One region of the Bradyrhizobium sp. SZCCHNRI20481 genome, then DNA from elsewhere that is predicted to be linked to it. Evidence: riboswitches for the same ligand, from Rfam matches in the RefSeq annotation. Region 1 holds a riboswitch; the other holds the start of a gene.
What was found. Region 1 has a riboswitch for S-adenosylmethionine ahead of QX132_RS20280 (GNAT family N-acetyltransferase). Riboswitches for the same ligand answer to the same signal wherever they lie in the genome.

Region 1 (3,209 bases):
GGACTCGCAGCCGGGTCATGTATGCTTGCTCCGCATCACCGAACACCACACCGACGTTCTTCCGCGCCATCTCGAGCGCGTAGCCCACCGAAATGTCCGCCGCGGTGAACGCATCGCCGGCCATGTATGGCCCGCGCTCCAGCCGTCGCGTCACCAGGCTCAATCGGGTCGTGAACACGTCCATCGCCTGCCGCGCGCTCCAGTTGTTGCGCTCGCTTTCAGGCGCAAGGTGCCGGGCTCCCGAAACGAAATAAAGCGAGGCTGCGAGGCCCGCCTCACCGAGGTGGAGAAACTGCTGATAGGCAGGAAAAGCAACATCATGTGCCGCGGGCGCCAGCGCTGTCGGCCCATACCGCCCCAAGATGTATTCCATGATCGCAACGGACTCGACCATCGTGACGTCGCCATCGCGGATCGCCGGAATGAATCCGGCGGGATTGATCGTCAGGAACTCGGCGTCGTTCTCGACCCCGGCCAGGAGATCCACGTCCCGAAGCCGGTACGGCAGCCCCATCTCTTCGAGCAACCAGACGACACGGAAGCCTCTGCCCTCTCCGAACACAGTGATCATCGCTCGCAACCTCCTCCGTTGTCCGCTCCCAGGACGGCCCTCCGTTCGTCAGCCCGACATGCGGCCGGAGATTTTCTCAGCGGCTCCTCGAACTCCGGCTTGGCGCAGCACATCATGATCAGACTCGAAGATGAAAAGACGCACTAAAGATGTCGGCGGCTAGCCCATCCCAAACCGTCCAAACAGGTGGGAGCACAGCCCGCTTTCAGGTCTGAAGCAGAAGCAGGCGACCAAGGCCCTCAATGGCTGCATTTGACCCATTGCGATCATCGCGGACTGCGGGCAAGGAAGGTTGCAGTGAACGAGGCGATGCTCGGACGCCTATCCGCGCGCGGTAGGGGAAATGAGATGGCGCAAGAAATTATTGCGGCAGCGGGCAATACGGAAGTCCCAGCGTATCTCACGCTTGTTGAACTCGGATATTCGGTCGACCGCCTCGATAAGGGCGGTGAAGAGCACTGGATCGCGAAGAAAGGGACGCTTGAGCTTGTTGCCGATGGCCCGCTAGAACTTCTCGGCCTCTGTCTCTTGAGAAGCGAACGTGGAGCACGCTGGCAGGCAGCCGATAGCGAGATCGACGGGTTCTTGAAACGATTTTACCCGTTGGATAGATGACCGGGATCGCCATCATGTCGTTTAGCGATGTCCGGTTATGTGAAGGGTTTCGGATGCCGGCCGCATGATTGACGGCGCGGCATATTCGGGCGGCCGGCGTCCGAAACCCTCCAAGGGAGGAAACCGCGCATGTTGAGCGGGGTGGCGCGGCAAGCGCTATGGGGATTTGAGCAATCTAAAAGCAGACTTGATCATCTATTCCTTGTCGGCACATCGCCCTCGACCATCATTTCGTCAGCCATCTCTCGAAGTACAAATTGATCGGGTTGGAAACGTAAGCGCCATACGCTGGGCACGGAACGAACCCCTTCGCCCGATAGAGCCTCTGGGCATCGGGAAGAAATTCCGTGGTTTCCAGCCGCAGAACCGGCAGCTTGGCGGTCAGGGCCGCTTCCACGACGCGCGTCAAGAGCCTGCTGCCTATTCCAGTTGCACGAACCTCGGTGACGACATACATGCGCTTCACCTCCCCGGTACCATCAGCGAACACCTGCAGCCCCGCACAGCCAACGGCTTGTCCGGCAATCCGCGCGATAAACATTTGCGTGTCGTCGTGCGCTAGCCGATCAATTGGAGAGCCGTGATTCCTTTCCACCCCGCAGACCTTGTTTAAGAAATCGTCCAGCGCGGTTACGAGGTTAATCAGGTCCTGGGACCTTGCATCGGCCGGCTCAATTTCGATTCTATCGACAGTCATTCTCGTCCCCTTCTTCGAAGAGAGGAGCGCATGACGCCGTGGTGGCTTGTCCCGTTTAGTTGCCGGACCGGCCACATCTTCTTCCGAAGGAAGAAAGCCACCTTGCTCGGGGAGCAGGTTGGCGCTGGGCGTCGGCCCAACTCTTGATGTTGGAGTTGACGATAGCTGGCACGATCGAGCTTGGCAAGCACGCCCCAGTTTGAGGAACAACGCGCGGCCGCTCCTGGCCCAACGCGGACCTTTTCAGCCGACGCTGGCGACGTACGGGACGGGCGCTTCGCGCAACTGCGCCATACCGGCAATTTTTGGTTGTGAATTATCTTCGCGTGTGATGGAATCCGCTTATGAACGCGAGAATTCCTTCGCTGGCCGGTCTGTTCGTACTGCTACTGGCTTCGGCGTCTTTCTCATATGCGCAAACGGAAAGTGTCGGCGCTCAGGCAAGCGCTCGCGAAGCGTGGAAAAAGAAGATTGTAATACTATTAGTGAGCAAGAGAACGTTTCCGCCAGGGGCGGCCGGTCAAAGTGGCACGGCCAAGGTCAAGTTTGTCATTGATCGGCAGGGGAAACTGATTTCCAGAGAACTGGTGGAAAGCGCCGGCTCCGAGTTACTCGATACGGCGGCCCTAAGTATGATTGAGCGAGCGGAACCATTTCCGGAGCCGCCCGCAGAGATGAGCGACGATAGCTTCACCTTTACGGTACCCATCAACTTTGCCAACAGGAAGCAGTTGCCTTGGGCAGGCGGACAATGGCCTGCTGAGTGGGTCGACGAGCAGAAGAAGATTGACACAAAAATTCACGGCATCTGTCGTGGCTGCTAAGGCGTGAGTGAAACTCACGCGCAACAACATTGAAGCTGCGCCATCCTGTAGCGCTCGATGCAATCCATAAGCCTCGCGTGAAGAGACAGGAGCGGCGGCATCTTCCTCGGCAGCAAACCCGGGCTGAATGGCACGTAGTAAACTCAGCTCGCGGGAACGATCGCGCGATCGGTCAGCCAGCCCAGCCCGTCCACCGTCGTCGTCTGCGGCTTGTACTCACAACCGATCCAGCCGCGATAGCCGATCGCATCCAGATGCCGGAACAGGAACGCATAGTTGATCTCGCCGGTGCCGGGCTCGTGGCGGCCCGGATTGTCGGCGAGCTGGATGTGCGCGATGCGGGCGAGATGCTTCTGCATGGTGCGGGCGAGATCGCCCTCCATGATCTGCATGTGGTAAATGTCGTACTGGAGGAACAGATTGTCGGACTCGACCTCCGAGATCAGCTGAAGCGCTTGTGCCGTGCGGTTGAGGACAAAGCCGGGAATGTCGAGCGTGTTGA
Region 2 (3,209 bases), on a different contig from region 1:
CTCATAGACGAGGCGGCCGACGATCTGACCGTGCTCGAGGATGAACGGCACCTCGCGCGAGCGCACCTCGAGCACCGCGCGCGAGCCCTGCCCGCCGGCGCCGGCACAGCCGAAGCCGGGATCGAAGAAGCCGGCATAGTGGACACGGAATTCGCCCACGAGCGGATCGAACGGCACCATCTCGGCGGCGTAGTCCGGCGGCACCTGCACGGCCTCCTTCGAAGCCAGGATGTAGAACTCGCCGGGATCGAGAATGAGGCTGCCGTCGGGGCGCGCCTTGATCGGCTCCCAGAACTCCTCCACAGCATAGCCGGCGCGGCGGTCGACGTCGACGACGCCGGTATGACGCTTGGCGCGATAGCCCACATAGCCGTTGGCATTGCTGCCGGACAGGTCGACGGAAAGAGCGACGCCGCCGACGAGATCCGCATCATCGCGATCCACCAGCCGCTCGGCCTGATGCAGCGCGATCAGTTCGTCCTCCGACAGAACCGCGTCGCGGTAGCGGAAGCGGACCTGGGACAGGCGCGAGCCTTCGCGCAGCAAAACGGGAAACGTCTTCGGGCTGATCTCGGCGTAGAGCGGACCGTGATAGCCGGCTCCGATCATGTCGAATCGTCGCGTGCCGTCGGCGATCACGCGGGTGAACACGTCGAGCCGCCCGGTCGAGCTCTTCGGATTGGCGGCCGCGACGATGTCCTTCGGCAGCGCGAGACTCTCCAAGAGCGGCACGATGTAGACGCAGTTGGTCTCCAGCACTGCGCCGTCGGCGAGCGCGAATTCGTGCAGCTTCAACTCGTCGATACGCTCGGCGACCGTCGCGCCCGGCCCGGGCAGAAAGCTTGCCCGCACGCGATAGGCGATGTCGCCGAGCCGCAGGTCCAGGCTCGCCGGCTGGATCTGGCTTTCGACAAAATCGTATGCGGGGATGATCAGGCCAGCCTCCGCCATCGCCACGATCATGCGATCGGGGAGGATGCCGTGGGCGTCGGGGCTGAGCGAAAACGGCAAGACCTGATCCTTTGCAGGCGCCGGAACGGCGGCTTATCGAGCCTATATAGGGTCTTTTTACCGGTTATCCGATGGCTGGCTTGACGGAAAGGCCGGTTGCGACTATGAGCACGACTTATCCCGTGGTGATTTGAGCCGGCCGGCTTGCAGCCACGTTAAATAAGTCGCTAAACAGGCCGGGGACGATTGTGATCCCGGCCGTGAGGAGTTTTCCCAGGCCGGTTTTTTTGTGCCCATCGCTGGAGGCGGTGGTCACGATGGAGGTCACATGTCGAAGTCCCCCGCGAAGGCCCCGGCGTCGTTCGCCCGCTATCGTCCTGAAACCCGTCTGGTGCATTCCGGCACCTTGCGTTCCGAATTCGGCGAGACCGCCGAGGCGCTCTATCTGACGCAAGGCTTCGTCTACGCCACCGCCGAGGAGTGCGAGGCGCGCTTCAAGGGCGAGGATCCCGGCTTCATCTATTCGCGCTTCTCCAACCCGACCACGGCAATGTTCGAGCGCCGCATGATCGAGCTCGAGGGCGCCGAGGCCTGCCGCTCGGCCGCAACCGGCATGGCCGCAGTCACCACGGCAATCCTCGCTCCCCTCCGTGCCGGCGATCACGTCGTCGCCGCCAAGGCGCTGTTCGGCTCGTGCCGCTACGTCGTCGAAGATCTCTTGCCGCGCTACGGCATCGAATCGACCCTGGTCGATGGGCTCGACCTCGACCAATGGCAGAAGGCGGTCAGGCCGAACACCAAGTCGTTCTTCCTGGAGAGCCCGACCAATCCGACGCTCGACGTGATGGACATTCCCGCGATCGCCGAGATCGCGCACGCCCGTGGCGCGCGGCTGATCGTCGACAACGTGTTCGCGACCCCGATCTGGCAGAGCCCGCTCGCGCTCGGCGCCGACGTCGTGGTGTATTCCGCGACCAAGCACATCGATGGCCAGGGCCGCTGCCTCGGCGGCGTGATCCTGTCGTCGGAGGCGTTCATCGCCGAGCACATCCACAATTTCATGCGCCAGACCGGTCCGTCGATCTCGCCGTTCAACGCCTGGGTCCTGCTCAAGGGCCTGGAGACCTTGGCGGTGCGCGTGCGCGCGCAGACCGAGACGGCGGCGAAGGTGGCCGACTTTCTCGCGGCGCATCCGAAGATCTCGCGGCTGATCTATCCCGGTCGCGAGGACCATCCGCAGGCGGCGACCGTGCGCAAGCAGATGCGCGCCGGCTCGACGCTGGTCGGCTTCGAGGTGAAGGGCGGCAAGGCCGGCGCCTTCCGCACGCTCAACGGCTTGAAGCTCGCGCGCATCTCCAACAATCTCGGCGACGCCAAGACGCTGGTCACGCATCCGGCGACGACGACGCACCAGCGGCTGACGCCGGAGGCGCGCGCCGAGCTCGGCATCAGCGAGGGCTTCATCCGCTTCTCCGCCGGGCTCGAGCATGCCGACGATCTGATCGAGGATCTGGATGCGGCCCTGAGGGCCGCGTAGCGAATGGCCGCATAGAGAATGGCGAATAGGGCGTACCGATTGCATCCTATTCGCTACTCGCTACTCGCTATTCCCTACTCGCCACTCTCACATCGGCCGATAGGTCAGCACGTTGGCCGGCGTGTTGATGCCGAGCTTGACCTGGCCGACCGAGCGGATGATGTCGTCGCCGAGCAGCTGGGCGAAGCAGGCGTAGCCCCAATCGCTCATGTGCAGACCGTCCGAGATCACGAACTCGTTGATCGGGATCGCCTGCCGCTCGTGCCAGTCGCGCATCACCTCGAAGCGGGGGAAGATGCCGGCGTGATGCAGCTCGGCGATACGCCCGAGCAGCTTGTTCATGCGGCTGGCGTTCTCCGAGCGCTCGTTGACGCGCGGCGAATATTGCAGGTCGACCAGCACGACATCGGAGGCCGCCGCCTGGATCTTGGCGACGCCGTCATCGACCAGCTTGGCGGTCTCGGCGGGATCGAGATCGCGCAGCACCGCATTGGTGCCGACCTGCCAGATCACGAGATCCGGATGCCGGTCGATCACCGACGTCTCCAGCCGCTTCATCATCTCCGGCGCATCCTCGCCGCCGACGCCGGCATTGATGACGCTGATGTCGACCATCGGATATTGCCGGCGCAGCTGCGCGGCGAGCCGATTCGGATAGGTGTAGTCCGGCGCGCTCGCGCCATAGCCCTGCGTCGACGACGAGCCGAAGGCGACGATGACG

Region 2: another riboswitch for S-adenosylmethionine. It lies ahead of QX132_RS09210 (O-succinylhomoserine sulfhydrylase); the one in region 1 lies ahead of QX132_RS20280 (GNAT family N-acetyltransferase).

The regions. Positions count from the first base shown of each region.
Region 1 is NZ_JAUEUE010000012.1:62,705-65,913, forward strand. It holds gene QX132_RS20270 (glutathione S-transferase family protein) at 1-571, opposite strand, end outside; gene QX132_RS20275 (hypothetical protein) at 869-1,186, shown strand; gene QX132_RS20280 (GNAT family N-acetyltransferase) at 1,413-1,883, opposite strand; SAM-I-IV-variant riboswitch at 1,929-2,038, opposite strand; gene QX132_RS20285 (energy transducer TonB) at 2,228-2,707, shown strand; gene hyi (hydroxypyruvate isomerase) at 2,851-3,209, opposite strand, start outside.
Region 2 is NZ_JAUEUE010000005.1:62,515-65,723, reverse strand. It holds gene QX132_RS09215 (2'-deoxycytidine 5'-triphosphate deaminase) at 1-1,011, opposite strand, end outside; SAM riboswitch at 1,124-1,203, shown strand; gene QX132_RS09210 (O-succinylhomoserine sulfhydrylase) at 1,280-2,488, shown strand; gene QX132_RS09205 (SGNH/GDSL hydrolase family protein) at 2,576-3,209, opposite strand, start outside.